2 regions of the Paenibacillus sp. J22R67 genome follow, and region 2 is predicted to be linked to the other one. Evidence: riboswitches for the same ligand, from Rfam matches in the RefSeq annotation. Region 2 holds a riboswitch; the other holds the start of a gene.
The links. Region 2 has a riboswitch for cobalamin ahead of AC58VC_RS12305 (ABC transporter substrate-binding protein). Riboswitches for the same ligand answer to the same signal wherever they lie in the genome.

Region 1 (9,956 bases), on a different contig from region 2:
AAAGTGAGCAATGCGGATGTGTTTGTTTTCAACGGAATTGTGGAAGGCTGGGCTGAACAAGCGCTTGCGAGTGCAGACAATCAGAAGCGTGTCGTAGTTGAAGCTAGCCGAGGCATCGAATTGATGGAAGGATTACTGGAAGAAGAAGAGGATCACAAAGAAGACCATAAAGATGAAGACCACAAAGAGGCTGCTGATGGTAAAATACTGGATCCGCATGTTTGGTTAAGTCCTGCTCTCGCTCAAAAAGAAGTGGAGTCCATTGTGGCTGGTCTGACTCAAGCTGATCCTGCACACACAGCGGATTATCGGAAAAATGCCGATGCTTTTATCGCAAAGCTCAAAGCCTTAGATGAGTCCTTCCGAACGGGGCTGAGCAAGGTGAAACAGAAAGATTTCGTGACTCAGCATGCCGCATTCGGTTATCTGGCCAAAGAATATGGATTGACTCAAGTGCCAATCGCTGGACTCTCACCGGAAGAAGAGCCTTCACCGGCTAAAATGGCTGATATCATCGATTTTTCTAAAAAAAATCAAGTAAAGACGATATTCTTTGAAACATTAGTTGATCCGAAAGTGGCCCAAACGATTTCCAAAGAAATCAATGCGAAAACGGATGTGCTTAATCCGCTAGAAGGTTTGACGGATGAAGATAAAAAGCAAAATTTGGATTACATCGCGATCATGACTAAGAACTTGGAAGCACTGAAGAAAGCTTTGAATGACTAATAAAGGAGAATGAATATGTCGGATCATAAAATACCAGTTACGGTTTTGAGCGGGTACTTGGGAGCAGGTAAAACCACGCTGTTAAACCACGTTTTACATAATCGGGATGGCTTGAAAGTTGCCGTTATTGTCAATGATTTAAGCGAAGTTAATATAGACGCTGGGCTTATTCGTGAGGGCAGCGGGCTGTCTCGGACGAATGAGAGTCTGGTTGAAATGTCCAATGGCTGCATCTGCTGCACGTTGCGGGATGATTTACTGAGGGAAGTGGAGCGGCTTGCCAAAATGAATACATTCGACTATATCCTGATCGAGTCAACCGGTGTCGGCGAACCCCTGCCAGTAGCCCAAACTTTCACCTACATCGATGAGGAGCAGGGCATAGATCTTTCCCAGTTTTGTCGGTTGGATAGCATGGTGACTGTTGTAGATGCATATCGTTTCTGGACCGACTTTTCCTCAGGTGAAACTCTGCTTGAACGAAGTCAAGCTGTCGGGGATGACGATACAAGAGAAGTGGTGGATCTTCTGATCGATCAAATCGAATTCTGCGATGTGCTTATTATGAATAAATGCGACATGCTGGAGGAAGAGGAGCTGAATGAGCTGGAAGGCGTTCTTCGTACGCTGCAGCCAAAAGCCAAGTTTATTCGCTCTATTCATGGACAGGTGACGCCAGCGGACATTCTGAATACACACCTCTTTGATTTTGATGAAGCTAGCACATCCGCTGGCTGGATGAAGGAGCTGGCGAAGGAAAAGCATACACCCGAAACCGAAGAATATGGTATTTCATCTTTTGTGTACCAAAGAGTTCGACCTTTCGAGCCTTCGCGGCTAATGAGCTGGATGGAGGACTGGCCTGCCGAGATCGTGAGAGCCAAGGGAATTATGTGGCTGGCTACCCGGAACGATCATGCTCAAAATCTGAGCCAATCAGGTCCCTCTGTACGGTTCGGACCCGCAGGGTATTGGATAGCTGCGCTTCCTGCAGAGGAAAGAGAAGCTATCCTCGAAGAGGAAGATGACCAGATCCCGCAATGGGATGCCACTTACGGGGATCGCATGAATAAGGTCGCATTCATTGGGATAGAGATGAATCGGGCAGACATTACAGCTTCGCTGGATGCTTGCTTGTTGACAGATGACGAGATGCTCTTCGATTGGCGTCAATTTGAGGATCATCTGCCGAATGCCATGATGGAATTCGTGGATGCTTAGGCAGCAGAATGGAAGATGAGGGTGCTCCGCCTGAGGAGAGTCAAGCTCATTGGATGAATTCCAACGAACAGGCGATTTTTGACGCTTAAATGTCAAACTCATTGGACAAAATCCAACCTATAGATGAATTTTGTGGGGGTTCAGCGCCATTTTAGCCGCCCTTGTTGGATTTCATCCAACGAAAAGAAGAATTAACTTGTCTACACGGCGATCTCATTGGATTTCATCCAATGAGAGCTGGAAGGACGCTGGGGGGAGTAGAGAGGTATGGTAGTGTGCAGACATATAAGAGCAGGATAGTGTGGAAAGAGAAATAAAAAGTAAATTAGTAAGAGAAGTAGAGTATGGGTAGGGGTAGGGGGAGGGGTAGGGGTAGAAGTAGAAGTAGAAGTAGAAGTAGAAGTAGAAGTAGAAGTAGAAGTAGAAGTAGGGTAATGGTAAAGGGGAAGTGAAGTAGTAAGTGAAGTAGTAAGTGAAGTAGTAAGTAAAGTGAGTAAGAGAAATAAAACACAGGACATAATGAAAAGTGAACTAGCGTTTAGACAAAGATCTAGCTGCAGGCTAGGTTTTTCTAAACAGGTGTTTGGGAGGGATCTATAATCCTCTATTTCTCTGAAAAGGCACAATTCCACGTGTATGGGGAACTACGTTCCGCTATATTTCTAATTTCTTCCTGAATATGCAATGTGGAGGACAAATAAGAGCCTGTAGTTCCGCTCGGAGAGGAAACAGTTCGTTTTCCTCGGAATAGAAGACTCCAGTTCCCTTGAGTGAATACACAAGCGCAAATCTGGAGTTAGAACTAATGTTTGACTGGTTATCGCGTTTACCCAAATCTACCGTAGATATAGCCATTAGCTATATCTAGATATAGTTAAATCCAGTTACTCTATAGCCACAGCTCTATGATATCTTTTTTATAACAAATTGTAGAATATGATGCTAAGGAGCAATTTACTGTGGAACAATTACGCAAACAAGACCCTAAAATTGTTGAGGCTATGAATCTGGAGATTGGCCGTCAACGTGACAAAATTGAGTTAATCGCTTCTGAAAACTTCGTCAGCGAAGCTGTGTTGCAAGCGATGGGAACGGTTTTGACGAATAAATACGCAGAAGGTTATCCGGGGAAACGATACTACGGCGGCTGTGAGTATGTAGATATCGTTGAGGATATCGCGCGTGATCGTGCAAAAGAAATATTTGGCGCAGAGCATGCCAACGTGCAGCCGCATTCCGGCGCACAAGCCAATTTGGCGGTATATTTAGCTGCTCTGAAACCTGGAGATACAGTTCTTGGTATGAACTTGGCGCATGGCGGTCACTTAACTCACGGCAGTCCTGTTAATGCTTCCGGAATATTATATAACTTTATACCTTATGGAGTTAGAGAAAGCGATGGGTTTATTGATTACAACGAGGTTCGCAAATTGGCATTCAAGCATAAGCCTCGTATGATCGTGGCTGGTGCCAGCGCATATCCTCGCATTATTGATTTTGAAGCATTAGGTTCGATTGCTAATGATGTAGGAGCATTGTTCTTTGTGGACATGGCCCATATTGCCGGGTTAGTTGCGGCAGGGTTACATCCTAGCCCAGTTCCACACGCCCACTTTGTAACAACAACTACGCATAAAACGCTTCGCGGACCCCGCGGCGGTATGATTCTGTGCCGCAAGCCTTGGGCTGCAGCGATTGATAAAGCGGTGTTCCCCGGGACGCAAGGCGGGCCTTTGATGCATATCATTGCCGCTAAAGCCGTTGCTTTTGGCGAAGCACTCCAACCGGATTTTAAAACGTATGCTCAAAATGTTGTTCTTAACGCCAAAACGTTATCAGAAGAACTACTGGCAGAAGGTGTCAATCTTGTTTCTGGAGGAACAGATAATCACCTGATGCTGATCGACTTGCGCAGTCTCAATATTACCGGTAAAGAGGCGGAACATTTACTGGATGAAGTAGGCGTAACGGTGAACAAAAGCGCGATTCCTTTCGATCCAGCTAAGCCGATGATTACAAGCGGAGTTCGGATCGGAACGCCAGCAGTTACCGCCCGTGGCATGGATCAAGAAGCTATGAAAAAAATTGCCAAAATTGTGGCGTTAACTTTGAAAAACCCAACGGACGAAGGTGTGCATAACAAAGTACGCGGGTTGGTAAGCGATTTGACAGCGCAATTCCCATTATATCCAGGGTTGAACTACTAAATTTAGATTTACATCTGGGCCAAGTATTTGATCTTTGGATCAAATACTTTTTTTATATTAGACGAAAAAGTTGGTGGGCATAGTGAAGTATGAATTTCCAGGTGCTTTGCTGAATCAAAAGATCATATTGTCAAGGGAATGTCTCATTGAAGAACCGAATTGTGTCCTGATTTTTGCTTTCTATCAAGGTAAAATGGTTCTCGTTAGACATAACTACCGGGGGTGGGAGTTGCCTGGGGGGAAGAGAGAGAAAGGCGAGGCTGTTCTTCAAACGGTCCGAAGGGAGATGCGGGAAGAGGCTGGAGGAGAGCTCGACGCGATCGAGGAAGTTGGACAATATCTAATTTTTGAAAATGACCATCTCGTATTTGTGAAAAATATTTATATTTCCACAGTCAGCGTTCTTAGCACGCTCCCGAGTGGATTTGAAACGAATGATATCATGTTAGTAGATGCTATTCCGCAACAAATTGAGATTATGAACGACGACACATTTAGTCCCTACTTGAAAGACAATGTCTATATGATTGTTTCTGAATGGATTCAGGATCATCGGTTTATTAGTGATAGTTACATGGCTTACCCCGAATGTTATGAAATAAATTATGAAGTAGACAAAACGAAATAAACGATATAACATTAGCGATGACAAAATATAATATGCTAAATAAGGGTGCAAGCATACGATTTGGATGTTTGCTTAAAAGGGAAGTTCGGTAAAAGCCGACGCGGTCCCACCACTGTAATTGCCGAGTAACTCTTTCATATGCCACTGACTTGTTCACGAGATTGGGAAGGCGAAAGAGAAGCGATGACGCATGAGCCAGGAGACCTGCCTTTATTTATAGTATGTTACTAATTCTTTGGGGGTGGGAATTAGCAACAATAGATTATGCCACGGCATAATTCTTACTATTACCACATGTTATTGTGCGTGCTTATGGATGTACAGCCACCCTAGTTTTTTAGGGTGGCTTTTTTGCGCTGTTGTCCAAATTTGGTAGGAAAGAGGAATGACAAAGATGATTCATCGTTATGCTTCAAAACCGTTTATTGCACTTTTTATGTCTTTTATTCTTTTATTTTCTTCACTAGGCGTTTTGGCAGGACCGAGCAGTCAAGCACTTGCCAGTACAACAGGAACTAGCTCAATCCGCGAATGGTTGCCAGCGCCAGGACAATTCACCAACGAAGCTGGTTGGGGCGCAACGGGAGATGTTAACTCGAAATGGACGAACACGCCAGGTTCCACGGGCGTGTCCCTAGGTGCATTTGGAGGAAGCATCGTCTACAAATTCGATGAGCCGATCCAGAACAGCCCCAAAAATCCGTACGGTGTGGACTTCACCGTGTTCGGAAACGCCTTTGCTGGAAACGAAGAACCTGCTGGTGTAGCCGTAGCACAGGATGACGGGACAGGTAATCCGGGACCTTGGTTTTATATTGCTGGATCAGAGCATTATGAAGACAGCACGATTTGGGATTATAGGGTTACCTATACGAATCCCGAGCCGGCATTTACGAGCCCTGATGGTGTTAATGTGCCATGGGTTGATAATCAGGGAGGCAGTGGGAATGTAAAAACAAATGGGTCTCATAAACATGCCTATTATCCGATACCTGAAAATTACCCAAATGCCCCATCCGATTTTAACAACCAATCGTATACCTACAGCGGCGTGAAAATTGCCGTTCGGAATAACGCCTTCGGTTATCCCGATACGCATGCGAACGGCAGCGCTCCCTATGATGTTCCTGCCAATCCCTATTTAACATCACCAGTTAAAGGCGATCCTATTGATATTAGCTGGGCTGTTGACAGTGTTGGTAAGCCTGTCAACTTAACGAATATCAGCTTTGTTAAGGTTTATAATGCGGTTCAAATAGACGGTGGCGTCTTTGGGGAAATAGGTGCCGAAGTTACTTCATTGCAGAAGGTTACCGTTAATGACGCTGTTTATGAAACTCCAGATCTCTCAAGCATCGTACTGTCAGGTGTTGATGCAGACGCTACGAAGCAAGTTACCGTTACTTCTGGTGTTTATGTCTATGAGGATATCCGAATCAATGCGGATAAAATTAAGATTACGGCTAATGGCACTGCAAGCCAAATTTTCGTCAATAATAAAAGCGGTACCTCAGGTACATTAATTGATAAAGAAATTACACTGAGCGCCAATAAGGCTAAAATCGTTAGAGTTATTGCACAGGAAGGTATAAACACCCCTAAGATTTACTACTTGAGTATTATAAAAGAGGCCAATAAAACGGCGTTGAATGCCTCGATTGCTGATGTCGAGAGCATGACAAAAGGTAATTATTCAGACACAAGCTGGCAAGCGCTGCAAAATAGTTTGGCAGCAGCCAAAGAAGTGTCTGCCAACAGTACGGCAATCCAGGATCAGGTTGACGTCACGTTAGCTAATTTACTAGCAGCCGTACAAGGACTGCAAAATAATGCTCCTCCTACAATTACGGTTTCAGTCACCGTAAATGGTTTCAGCGCAACAGCTGGAAAAATCGTTAACTTAGCTAAAACAGATACCGTTGTTGCAGAGGGAGCAACAGCTGCATATGCAATTAAGAAAGTATTAGATGAAAAAAAGCTCACGTTTGTTAATGAAAAAGGGAATTACATTACGAAAATAGGCGATTTGGACACAGGTGATGGCGGTTCCAAAAGTGGCTGGATGTACTTGGTCAATGGTCAATTTGCCCTTGTTGGCATCGCGGATTACAAATTAAAAAGCAGTGACGTCATTTCACTTGTTTACACAGATGACTATGACCAAGATATAACAACAACCGCCAATAAAACGGCACTGAATGCAAAAATAGCTGAGCTTGATGCGTTACAACAGGGCAACTATACAGATGCAAGCTGGCTAATACTGCAAAACAGCTTAACACTCGCAAAAGCAGTTTCCGCAAATACCAGTGCTATTCAATATCATGCTGATAGTGCATTAGTAAAAATAAATACAGCATTTCAAAACTTAGTCACGACAACAGTAGATCCACAGACGATTGCTGTTTCGTTAACCTTGAACGGTATTAGTGCTGCTGCTGGTAAAAGCGTCACTTTACCGAAAACAACGGTAAATATTGAATCAGGTCATACGGCTGCGTATGTGATTGAAAAGGTATTAACTGAAGCAGGCATTTCCTATATCAATGAAAACGGCGCGTATATCTCAACCGTTGGCGGACTTGCTGCCTTTGACGGCGGACCTAACAGCGGTTGGATGTATTCCGTTGATGGTGTTGATCCTGATGTCGGGATTGGCAGCTACATACTAGGCCGTAATGCCGATATCGTGCTTCGCTATACCGATAATTACTTGGATGAGAATCCACCAACAAACCCTAACGATCCAAATGCCCCATCTGGCGGTCAGTATTCAACAAGTGATATACAAGAGGCAATTAACGCTGCTTCTACCTATTTCCTGTCCAAGCCAAGCGGCGTAAGCACAGATTGGAGCGCAATCGGTTTAGCACGCACGGGTTTTAAGCTTCCTGTAACGTATTATCAAAAACTAGTCAATAGTGTTTCAAGTTCCAAAGGAGATTTTAACTTAGTTACTGATCTTGAACGGACGATCCTTGGTTTAACGGTTACTGGCGGTGACGCTTCTCAAGTTGACGGTTATAACTTAATTGAGAAATTGTACAATCACAGCAAAATGACATCGCAAGGCATCAACGGTTTAGTCTTTGCTTTATTAGCGCTTGATTCCAAAAATTATGCTGTACCGGATAATGCCTTATGGACAAGACAATTAATAATCAATCAAATTATTTCAAGACAGAATCAAGACGGTGGTTTCACTTTAAGCAGTGGAGCTAGTGATCCTGATATGACTGCGATGACATTTACAGCGCTGGCTCCGTATGTGAACAATCAAGCTTTAGTTCAGGCTGATACCCTTGCAAAAGCAGCTAGTTGGCTGTCTCTGAACCAACAATCCAATGGGGGCTATCTTTCTTATAGAGTAGATAACAGTGAGAGTGTATCTCAAGCCATTATTGCATTAACCTCGAATAAACTAGATCCAACAAGCGCGAAGTATGCAAAAAATGGCGTTAATTTACTTGATAAGTTATTCAAGTTCCGTTTGCCAGATGGCAGCTTCTCTCATGCAACGCAACTTCGATCGAATGGAATGGCGACAGAACAAGCACTTCAAGCGTTAGCTGCCTACAAGATTTTCAAAGAAGGCAATGGAGAACGATTGTATGACTTCACCAAGCCGCTACCTGGGTTGGACCCAGTAACAGCTTCACCGGTGACAATACGTATTGAAGGACCGCAAGGTCGTATTGCCGAAGGCAGCACCACCGCAGTAACACCGCTCGAAGCACTCGAAACTTTTACGGCTTCAAAAGGTATCGAATTGAAAAAAGAAGAAAAGTGGGGAGCACTTGATCTAACCATTCAAGGTATCCATTCCAGTTATTATGGCAATGAGGATTATGGTTATTGGGATTATGCAGTTCATAGAGGAAATGAATGGATTACTTCCTATAACGGAACAAGCGATCAAATTGTATTAAAGCCTTCGGATGACATTGTCTTCTTTTATAATAATTATTCGACAATGCCGATTGACTCCATCTCTTTTGAGCCGCAAGAAAGTTCAATATTTGAGGATATTAATTTTGCAGTTAGTGTTCATAAAACAGAAGTTGATTATAGTGATTTCCAGTTACACCCTGTCGAGGCGGAAGGCGTTAATGTCTCCATTTATGATTCAACAGGCGAACTAGTGATTTCCAAAACTACGAACGAGGATGGGAAAGCATTCTTTCCTAACTTGCTAGCTGGGAATTATACCGTTTCCGTATCTGATTATGTAGAAAATAGTGCACCAACAGTTGTTCATACAACCGTGCCATTACAAGTTAAAAAAGGAACTGCGCCAATTCAAGTACCATTACCAAGTGGCGATCAGCCTAAAGTTGTTATTCCATCTGATAATCAGAACTATCTCATTCCTATAACGAGTGCGGATGCGAATAAATTAATTACGGTAGAAATTCCAAATGAAAGCAAAGCAAAAGTCCGGTTGGATTTGCCAACAGGAACAAGTTTGCCAAGAATTGAGGCTGTCAAAGGCAATCTATCTGTTGTCATTCCAGCAGGTGCGCAGATTACCAACGGTCAATCATCCGCATTGGAACTGATTACTACCAACGATACATCGGATGCTACATTGAAAAATGCTTTGAACACGGTAATTTCCAGCGGGAAGAAGCTCGATACGGTGTATCATGCGATTACCCTCGGGGGCAATGACCGAATCGAATTCGATCAACTCGTAACTCTGGTTATAGCTGGCATGAATGGGAAAGAAGCTGCCTATATCCAGAATGGATTAACGAAATCAATCCAGAGGTTTTCGAGCGACGCTGAAGGATTGGCTAGCGGTAAAAATGAGTATGCGTACGATAGTGGTAATGACCTTATCATTAAAACGAAGCATTTTACAGACTTTGTTGCTTTTACTACGAGCGATGTTACTACTGGTCCAGGAAATGGCGGTGGGGGCACTACTCCGCCAGCAACAAAGCATGTAACGCTTTCAGTAGATAAACTTACTATTAAAAAAGGTTATGTAGTTTCCGAATCTAGCGTAGAACTAAAGAATGGTGATACGGCTTGGAGTGTATTAAAAAGAGTGCTAGACACGAGCGGAATCAACTACAGCGCATTATGGTATGCAGATTATGGCAGTATATATGTTCAATCTATCAGCGGCGACGGTGAGTTCGACCATGGACCTGGAAGCGGATGGA
Region 2 (9,956 bases):
CGCTAAGCAAATCGCTATCGAGAAGAAATTCAAGCTTCAATACGAAGAATCAGAAGAAATGGTTACCAAACGTACAGAGCAAGCTATGAAAGCTCTTGAAGCTGGTAATGAAGATTTGGCCCGTCGCGCTCTGGAAGACAAGAAAGAGCAGCAAGTTCGTTTCGATGAGTTGAAACGTCAATATGATCTTGCCAAAACCAATGCGGATCAGCTTCGCGATCAGTTGACTGAGATGAAAGATGAGTTCAACAAAATGAAAAACAAGAAGGATTTGTTGATTGCCCGTGCTGAAACAGCAAAAGCGCAAAAACAAATCAATCAAGCGATGTCCGGGTTTGGTACAGACAACGCAGCCAAAGGCTTTGACCGCATGAGCGAGAAAGTGCTTCAAATGGAAGCTGAAGCACAAGCAAGCGGCGAGATTCGTTCCAAAAACCGCAGCCTGGACGATGAGCTCGAAGGACTTGGCGCAAGCAAAAGCGGCATCGATGATGAATTGGCAGCTATGAAAGCAAAGCTTGCTGAAAAAAAACAATCTTAATGATATACTAATAGTACCTGCGAGAGACTGAGCCTAACTCAGTCTCTTCTACCGTATATAGGGATTTTTAAATCAAGGTTTAAACTCTCTACGTGGAAGGAAGGCAGGAGACGATATGAATGAAGAGGTGGATGTGTTGCTGAGTAATCCGTATTTATCGACGCTTGCATTTTTTGCAGTTGCTGTCATCGCGCTTGTGATATTTTTAACGATTTTCGAAATGGTCACAAAGTATGATGACTGGGCAGAGATCAAAAAAGGTAACCTCTCTGTGGCAATGGCGACAGGCGGGAAAATTTTTGGGATTTGTAACTTGTTCCGGTTTGCCATTTTGAATAATGACACGATGATTCACTCTCTTATTTGGGCAGGCTACGGATTCTTGCTGTTGCTGGCAGCCTACTTCATTTTTGAGTTCTTAACACCTTATTTTAAAATTGATGAAGAAATCAAAAAGGATAATCGTGCTGTAGGTTTCTTGTCTTTGACGCTATCTGTCTCCCTATCTTACGTAGTGGGCGCGTGCGTAACTTAGAATCATACATAGTCTTGGAGGCTTGAACATGAAATACCTGTGGGGCACCTTGTTTGCTATTGCCTTTGTATTTATGGCGGCAGGGATTTATTATTTAATGAAATTTGCTTGAGTGCAATAGATGGAGGATTACGTCATGAGTGCGAATGAAGAAGTTGTTTGTCCTTGGTGCCAAACGGAGATCGTTTGGGATCCGGAGATTGGGCCGGAGGATGAATGCCCGCATTGTTTTAACGAGTTGAATGATTATCGCAGTATTGATTTGAAAGTGAAATTAACGGGTCAACCGCTCCGTTTTCAAGAGCAGGAGTTTCCAGATGCTGATGAGGATTTGTCTTTGGCATGGGATGACTCGGATGAGCCGCTTGATAAATATGGAGAAAAGGTACAGCATATCACAGATGAGCAAGAAGAAGCTCCGGAATGCTCGAACTGTCACGAACTGCTTCTGCTTGCCGGGAATGAAATCGTAAATGAATCTTCCTTCACACCAACCATTCCCAAGACGCTGGGCAGCGCGTTCCTGACGGCACCATTCACGATGAATGTATATGTATGTCCATCCTGCTTTAAAGTTGAAAAAGTATTGTCCGATACAGACCGATTACTGATGGTTGAACGCATTAAATCGGAGTAAAGAGCAAACCGAGTCCTCATGGATTCGGTTTTTTTATTCTGGAAATACCTCATACTTTCACCTGAATAGGGAAGCTTAACTAGAACTATTTCTTATCCGAGGGGAAAGGTGAGGGAAGTATGCACAATGATGAGAGCATGCAGCGAAGGCATCTAGGTAAAGGGAAAGAACGACAGAAGGGTAATTATTTTGAGGATCGCGATAAGCAGCCTGCTCAGGAAAATAAGTCGGAAGCAAAAAAAGGTCGATTGGACTCACAGGCGATTCTTCTGCTTATTGTTCATACGCTATTTGGCAGCGCAAATGCGCTGTCGGGAACTTTCGTTGGCGTCTATTTGTGGAAGGCCAAAAATGACTACGCTTTAATTGGCTGGTTCACATTGGCGACTCATTTGACGATGGCCATCACCTTCTGGTTAGCAGGGAAATGGGTGAAAGAGCATAATAAAATGAACTGTTTGCGCATCGGCGTAGCCATTTCGGCCGTCTTTTATATGCTGGTTCTGTGGTTAGGGGCCAACAGCTTTCAATATTTTGTTTGGCTGGGCATCGTGCAAGGAATTTCAGCAGGGCTGTTCTGGGTTGCTTTTAACGTTGTTTATTTTGAAGTGACGGACCCTGACAATCGAGATCGATTTAACGGTTCAGTAGGGCTGCTTGGAGCTGGAGCGGGCATTATTGCGCCATGGATTTCAGGTTTATTGATTGTAAGTTTGGGAGATATCAAGGGCTACCGGTTAATCTTTTCGATTTCGCTCGGTATCTTTCTGTTAGGTGTAGTGATTAGCTTTTTTTTGAAAAAGAGAAAAGTACAAGGAACCTACGAATGGATGTTCCCTATTCGAAGTCTTCGGCAAGCGGAAACGCCTTGGAAGCGAGTTAGCTTGGCCCTAGTTTTTCAGGGCGTTAGGGAAGGTGTCTTCGGTTTCATGATCGCTCTGCTCGTTTATATTTCCACTTCAAGTGAAGCGAGTCTTGGGAACTTTGTGTTGATTACGTCAGCGGTCTCTTTAGTAAGCTTCTGGGCCGCAGGCCGATTTATAAAACCTCGTTTCCGGAAGGTTAGCATGTTTATCGGCGCAACTATGGTGGTAGCGATCATTCTTCCTTTTTTCTGGAAAATGGGATATAGCACTTTGCTGATTTTCGGATTGGGGTCAGCGCTTTTCTTTCCTATGTACTCCGTACCGATGGTATCGGCTGTATTTGATCTAATTGGTTCGACGGAAGAAAGCGCAAAGCAGAGAGAAGAGTATATTGTGCTCCGTGAGCTTGCCTTGAATGTTGGCAGGGTCTGCGGTGTTCTGCTATTCATAGGTGTGATTTCGTGGAGCAAAACGCCACTTGTCATTAATGTGCTTTTATTAATTATTGGCAGCTCTCCGCTTTTTAGCTGGTATTTTATGAAAAAGCAGTTATCCGCAATTAAAACTTGACATATCTTAGACTTCCCTATGAAAATGTGGATAGTGTTGGTTATTGGGAAGAGGAGGGGGGCAACCCTTGTCACATAAAAAAATGGTGAACAGCATCACAGAGCTAATTGGCGATACGCCAGCAGTCCGCATTCATCGATTGGTGGAGCCTGGTGATGCAGAGTTGTATGTAAAGCTTGAATATTTTAACCCAAGCGGCAGCGTGAAAGATCGGGCGGCTTTTAACTTAATCGAGCAAGCAGAAAAAAACGGACTGCTCCGTCCGGGCGCAACGATTATCGAGCCCACCAGCGGCAATACGGGCATTGGTCTGGCTATGAACGCCGCAGCCAAAGGCTATAAAGCGATTCTCATCATGCCGGATAACATGTCAAAGGAACGGATTAACCTGCTCAAGGCCTATGGCGCAGAGGTTGTCCTGACGCCTGCCGCGCTGAGGATGCCAGGAGCTATTGCCAAAGCACAGGAGCTAAGGGATCAAATCCCGAACAGCTACATCCCTCAGCAGTTCGAGAATCCTGCTAATCCGAGCATTCACCGGGTTACGACGGCCCCTGAGATTTTGGAGCAAATGGAAGGGCGTCTGGATGCTTTCATTGCTACTTCAGGCACCGGTGGAACCATCACGGGAACGGGAGAGGTGCTCCGCGAGAAGCTGCCGAACATACAGATTTATGTGGTGGAGCCAAAGGGGTCTCCGGTTCTATCAGGAGGAAGCCCAGGGCCGCATAAGCTTGTTGGCACGAGTCCAGGCTTTGTACCCTCTATTTTGAATACGAGCGTTTATGATCAGATTGTACAAGTTACGGATGAGGATGCGATCAGCACGATGAAAGACTTGGCTAGTAAAGAAGGTATTCTCGTAGGACCGTCCGCTGGAGCATCGGTTTGGACGGGGTTGGAAATTGCCCGTAAGCTTGGAACGGGGAAAAGGGTGCTTTGCATTGCACCGGATACGGGTGAAAGATATTTAAGTATGGACCTATTTTGAATATAGGCCAGGCAAGGAGTGCGGCTTACTGGATCGAAACGTCCAGAAGTCGTATTTTTTTTATAATCCGAGAAAAATATTGAATAAAAATTCATTATTGAGTATAATTATAGAAGTAACAAAGCGATTGCAGAGAGGTGGATTTACCTTGAAATTAGCCTACATTAATGGACATCCCGCAAATGATCAACTCAATGAGTTTATACAGACATATACAAGTGAATGCATAACAACCGGTGCTCAAAATCAAGTGAACTGGAACCAGCTAGAATCTCAGAATGTGATTTCTGTGTATGATGAGAATACGCTTGTTGGTATTGGCTGCATGGCTAACGAACCGAATATCCATGTGCGACCTACGTATGAGCACCGTGAAATTGAACATATGGTTGCTAAATTGCTGAAAGCTGGAATCTAAGTTGGTTGAAAAGGTATAAGCTGCCTGGTTCAGGCGGCTTTTTTTTGTTCTTTGGCAGGAAACATCATTTATACACAAATTATCTGAAAATTTGATGAGCGGAGTAATTGAATTAGGACAGCAATTCATTGTAAGATGAAAGGATGAATGAATACGATCTCAGAAAGGTTGGTTAACCATGGATGCTTTGAAGCTTAAAATTCTCGAATTACTGAAAGAAGACGCCCGCCGGAGTGCGGAACTCATCGCCACGATGTTAGGAACAGCGGAGGACGAGGTGGCGCGAGCGATAAGCGAGATGGAAGCGGATAAGGTCATCGTCAAGTACGCCACAGTTGTTAACTGGAGCAAAGTAGATGACGAAAAGGTTACCGCCCTAATTGAAGTGCAAATTACGCCTGAACGCGGACGCGGGTTCGACGCTATTGCGGAACGGATCTATTTATATCCAGAAGTTAAATCTGTGTATCTCATGTCTGGCGCTTACGATTTACTTGTAGAGATCGAAGGCAGTTCTCTTAAACAAGTCGCTTCATTCGTATCTAACAAGCTATCACCCATTGACCGCGTGCTTTCAACTAAAACGAATTTTATCTTAAAAAAATACAAACAAGACGGCATCATTTTCGAGGATCAGGCAGATGATCATCGGATGCTTGTCTCTCCGTAAGGAAGAGGTAACGCCATGATCAAAAATGAGACAATCGTAGAGCCGAACAAAGTGAAATCGATGCAAGGTTACCTTGCTCCTGCCGTACGTGAAATGAAGCCATCAGGTATTCGGAAGTTTTTTGATCTAGTTAGCAACAGTAAGGATGATATTATTTCTCTTGGCGTAGGGGAGCCCGATTTCTCAACCCCTTGGCACGTCCGTGAAGCAGCTGTTTACTCTTTAGAGCGCGGCAGAACGAAATATACACCAAACTCAGGGATTCCTGAACTTCGTGAAGCGATTGCGGATTATTTGTACACGTCATTTAAAGTGAAATATGAGCCGTCCAATGAAGTTCTGGTGACCGTCGGAGGCAGTGAGGCCATTGACTTGGCATTGCGTGCTTTGATTACGCCGGGGGACGAGATTCTAATCCCAGAACCTTGCTACATCTCTTACTCGCCAATTACGAGTATTAGCGGCGGTGTTGCTGTCGGAATCGAAACATTCGCGAAGGACCAGTTCAAACTAACGGAGAAGGCTCTCCGTGACGCCATTACACCACGCTCCAAGATTTTAATTCTATGCTATCCAAGCAATCCTACTGGCGGCATAATGACTTATGAGGACTGGCTGCCAATTGCCAAAGTTGTCGAAGAGAACGATCTTATTGTCATTTCGGATGAGATTTACGCGGAATTGACTTACGGTCAGAAGCATGTGAGTTTTGCAGCTGTTCCCGGTATGAAAGATCGGACGATTCTAGTCAGCGGCTTTTCCAAAGCTTTTGCGATGACTGGCTGGAGAATGGGATACGCATGCGGTCACCAAGAGTTGATCTCGGCTATGACCAAAATTCACCAGTATACGGTGATGTGCGCACCTGTTATGGGGCAAGTTGCTGCACACGAGGCTCTGACGAATGGTTTAGAAGAGAAAGACCGCATGATAGAATCCTACAATCAACGCAGGCGTCTGGTTGTCAAAGGGTTCCGCGATATTGGGCTTGAGTGCCATGAACCGCAGGGTGCTTTCTATGCCTTCCCAAGTGTTATTGCCACAGGACTAACTTCAGATGAATTTGCACAGCGACTTTTATTCGAAGCTAAAGTTGCTGCTGTACCGGGAGATGTGTTTGGATTAGGTGGGGAAGGTTTCTTGCGTTGCTCCTATGCGTATAGCGTTTCTCAACTGAATGAAGCCTTGGAGAGAATCGGAAAATTTCTAAGAAATTTGTAATTCTATACGAAAAATCTATGTTCATTATTCGCGAAAACTGGTATTCTTGTAATAAGGAGGGATGAGCATGGCTTTCATGGAATACCAACTATCAACCTATCGAAAACATTTACAAATCAATGAACAAGATTTCGAACAACGTTGGTTGACTAAGCGTGCTAAGAAACGTAACTCCCTAAACTTATTAGAAGAAGAGATTCATTCTCTACGGCGCAGGTTAGAACAGATGGTTCTAGACGGGGAAGAAATGACATCCGAATCCGTCGTGGAACTCAGTACGATACTTGATCTCAAAATAAATGAATATATGAATAATTGGAAGAAAAGTCGGTGAAAACCGACTTTTCTCGCGACTATCGATAGATTAAGATCGTATACGGAGGTACTTTTACAACATGAAATTGAAATTGATAATGGTAGTGCTGGTGTCGGCGCTTATGGTGATGCTCGCGGGTTGCGGAGGACCGAAGCCGGATGTTTCAATATTTGTAATGGGTCAAAATGGGTTCCCAAGTGATGCGGGTGAGAAGTTGGAGGCATCTTTGAAATCGAAGATCGGCGAGGTTCCTACCGTCAAACTGAATACATCCCCTATTTTCTCCATGGAAAAAATGGTTGTTGAACTAGCGGCAGGAGGAAATGGCATCTTTATTCTTGCTGATGAGCAATTTAAAGCATTAAGCCAACAAGCTGGGTTCGTATCTTTGGATGAGACGATTAGCCCTTCTGATTATCCGGACGGGGTTGTCGAAATCACGGAAGAGGGCAAGCCTGCAGAAAAGCATTTGTATGGGATTCCGCTCTCAGGGAACAAGTGGATGAAGGAGCAAGGATTTGAAGGAAAAGGACTTATTGCTTTCATACCTGTCAATGCGCCGAAGCTAGAGGAAGCCAAGAAAGTACTTAAGGTTATTGCACAAAAGTAGCAAGAAGTCTATAATCGACAATTAGATTGATAGTCAAATATGCAGCCAATGGTGTCGGCAACGAATTCAGAAATGAAGATCATTGCCGCTTAAAAGGGAAGCCGGTTAAAGTCCGGCGCGGTCCCGCCACTGTAATCCGGAAGGTACGTATGTATAGCCGGAGAGCCAGGATACCTGCCATGGTGCCGTTACGACATCCTTCGAGGAAAAGGATCGCGTTAAATCAGGAGGCAACGGGTTCGTTGCTGAGTACCGCGATTTATCGTCCCCTTTGTTCCTTAGGAACAGAGGGGCTTTTTATTTTGGGTCAACCGAAATCAAATGTTTCAGAGAGAGAGGTTACATCATGCAAATGAATAAAAAAGGGATGAAGAGGGCGCTAATCCTAACGGTTGCTTTAGCGACGGCAGTTAGCTTAGCAGCATGCGGTAAGCAAGAAGTGGAAATTACTAACCCATCCAAGCTTGGTGGAGAGGCAACAACGGCGCCTACGCCTTCTGCATCAACAGCTGCGACTTCCAAAAAGACGGCGTATCCGCTGAAAATTAAAGATGCAACGGGGAAAGAATTCACTTTTGACAAGGCGCCAGAGCGGATAGCATCTGTTTCGCCAGCAGAAACGGAAGCCCTTTTTGCACTTGGATTGGATGCTAATATTGTCGGTGTTTCCGATTTCGATGATTATCCGGAAGCAGCGAAGTCAAAGCCCAAATTAGGCAGTATCACAAAGCCCAACCAGGAAGCCTTGATCGCCACGAACGCGAATATTGTGTTTACAGGTGTCTCAATGAAAGAAGATACGGTTAAACAGCTGCGCGAGTCGAACATTAACGTGTTTAAAGTGGAGCCCAAGACGTTGGATGATGCGATTGCGAACATTGAAACTTATGGTTTGATTACAGATCATCAAGAACAAGCTGAGAAAATAGTCTCCAAGATGAAGGCAGATCGTCAGAAAGTTGTCAATGCCGTGAAAGACGTAAAACAAGAAAATAAGAAAAAAGTATACATAGAGTTCAGTCCAGGCTGGACAGTCGGCAGTGGCGAATTCATGGATGAGCTGATCAAACTTTCGGGTGGCATTAATGTAGCTGGCGATGGCAAAGGCTGGTACCAAATCAGCGAAGAGAAAATCATCGGGCAAAACCCAGCTGTTATTCTCTTTGCGAACGGTGTTGTAGATAGCAAAAGCAAGAAATCGCTGGATGAAATTATTCGTACGCGAAGCGGATGGGATGCTATTGAAGCTGTGAAGAACAAACAGGTAATCGGTCTTGACCAGAACCTGCTGAGCCGTCCGGGACCGAGATTGACCGATGGACTGCTGGAAATGGCGAAAGGCATATATCCTGAACTGGTGAAATAAATGAAAAAAAAACTTATGCTGTGGGGAGGAGTAGGAGCTATACTCCTTCTTCTTTCTATTTTGGCAAGTTTATCGCTGGGAACGGCCAATCTTCCAGTTCTCCAAATTGCGGGCATCCTAGGGAAGCATATTCCATGGGTTGGTCACTATATCGACGTTACCTGGCAGCAGTCATCGGAGCAAATCATCAATAAGGTGCGTTTACCTCGCGTATTGCTTGGGATTCTTGTAGGGGCCTCTCTCTCCGTTGCTGGAGCTGCTTTCCAAGGCGTTCTGCGCAATCCGCTGGCAGATCCTTATGCGCTGGGAGTTTCTTCAGGCGCTTCGGTCGGGGCGGCGTTTTTAATCTATTTTGGGCTGCAAATGGCTTTGTTTGGGCAATGGTCGATTCCGATTGTTGCTTTTGTAACGGGACTCATTTCACTTTTCCTCGTTCTTAAGCTGGCTCAGATCGATGGCAAGCTGAAGATGGAGACGCTTATTTTGTCTGGCGTTGTCATGCAGGCTTTTCTTGGCGCGATTGTTTCCTTTATGGTTTCGATTTCCAAGCAGGTCATTAATGAGATTGTTTTTTGGTTAATGGGCAGTTTGGCGATGCGGGGATGGCCGTATATAACGATTATTTCACCATATTTAGTCATTGGTTTAGTCATACTGCTTAGCTATGCAAGATCATTGAACTTGCTTGCGCTAGGAGAGCGGCAGGCCTCCCATTTGGGAGTGAATGTTGAACGTACGAAGCTGATTGTGCTAATTGTAGCTACCTTCATTACGGCAGCAGCTGTCTCTGTAGCAGGCGTTATCGGTTTCGTAGGGCTTATCATTCCGCACTTAGTTCGTCTAATCGTGGGTCCGGACTATCGTCTCATAATTCCTTTATCCGCCATTGGAGGTGGCATTTATGTCTTGTGGGCGGACACGCTCGCTCGCACTTTGCTAAGTCCGACGGAGATTCCGCTTGGTGTTATCACGGCGTTTTTGGGCGCGCCATTTTTTGCCTATTTGCTACATAAGGATAAGAAAACGTTAAGAGGTTGAAAAAGATGATTAAAGTGGAGCAGCTTTCCCAAAGCTTTCATGAACGGTCGGTACTTGAAAATATTAGCTTTGAGGTCAAACACGGCGAGTTTTTTGGTATTATTGGGCCAAATGGCAGCGGGAAATCGACGTTACTTCGCCTTCTTTCCGGGATTGATCCGGTTAAAAAAGGTTCTG

Region 1: it holds a riboswitch for cobalamin, as region 2 does, so the genes downstream of both, AC58VC_RS19955 (DUF4430 domain-containing protein) here and AC58VC_RS12305 (ABC transporter substrate-binding protein) in region 2, are expected to answer to the same signal.

What each region holds. Positions count from the first base shown of each region.
Region 1 is NZ_JCAUAX010000004.1:857,698-867,653, forward strand. Features, by position in the region: gene AC58VC_RS19935 (metal ABC transporter substrate-binding protein) at 1-729, shown strand, start outside; gene AC58VC_RS19940 (GTP-binding protein) at 739-1,950, shown strand; gene glyA (serine hydroxymethyltransferase) at 2,910-4,157, shown strand; gene AC58VC_RS19950 (NUDIX domain-containing protein) at 4,240-4,785, shown strand; cobalamin riboswitch at 4,812-5,011, shown strand; gene AC58VC_RS19955 (DUF4430 domain-containing protein) at 5,180-9,956, shown strand, end outside.
Region 2 is NZ_JCAUAX010000003.1:47,261-57,216, forward strand. Features, by position in the region: gene AC58VC_RS12255 (PspA/IM30 family protein) at 1-541, shown strand, start outside; gene AC58VC_RS12260 (DUF350 domain-containing protein) at 657-1,076, shown strand; gene AC58VC_RS12265 (hypothetical protein) at 1,213-1,713, shown strand; gene AC58VC_RS12270 (MFS transporter) at 1,833-3,149, shown strand; gene cysK (cysteine synthase A) at 3,232-4,140, shown strand; gene AC58VC_RS12280 (hypothetical protein) at 4,289-4,558, shown strand; gene AC58VC_RS12285 (Lrp/AsnC family transcriptional regulator) at 4,737-5,228, shown strand; gene AC58VC_RS12290 (aminotransferase class I/II-fold pyridoxal phosphate-dependent enzyme) at 5,244-6,449, shown strand; gene AC58VC_RS12295 (aspartyl-phosphate phosphatase Spo0E family protein) at 6,517-6,783, shown strand; gene AC58VC_RS12300 (hypothetical protein) at 6,845-7,375, shown strand; cobalamin riboswitch at 7,407-7,571, shown strand; gene AC58VC_RS12305 (ABC transporter substrate-binding protein) at 7,728-8,741, shown strand; gene AC58VC_RS12310 (FecCD family ABC transporter permease) at 8,742-9,779, shown strand; gene AC58VC_RS12315 (heme ABC transporter ATP-binding protein) at 9,785-9,956, shown strand, end outside.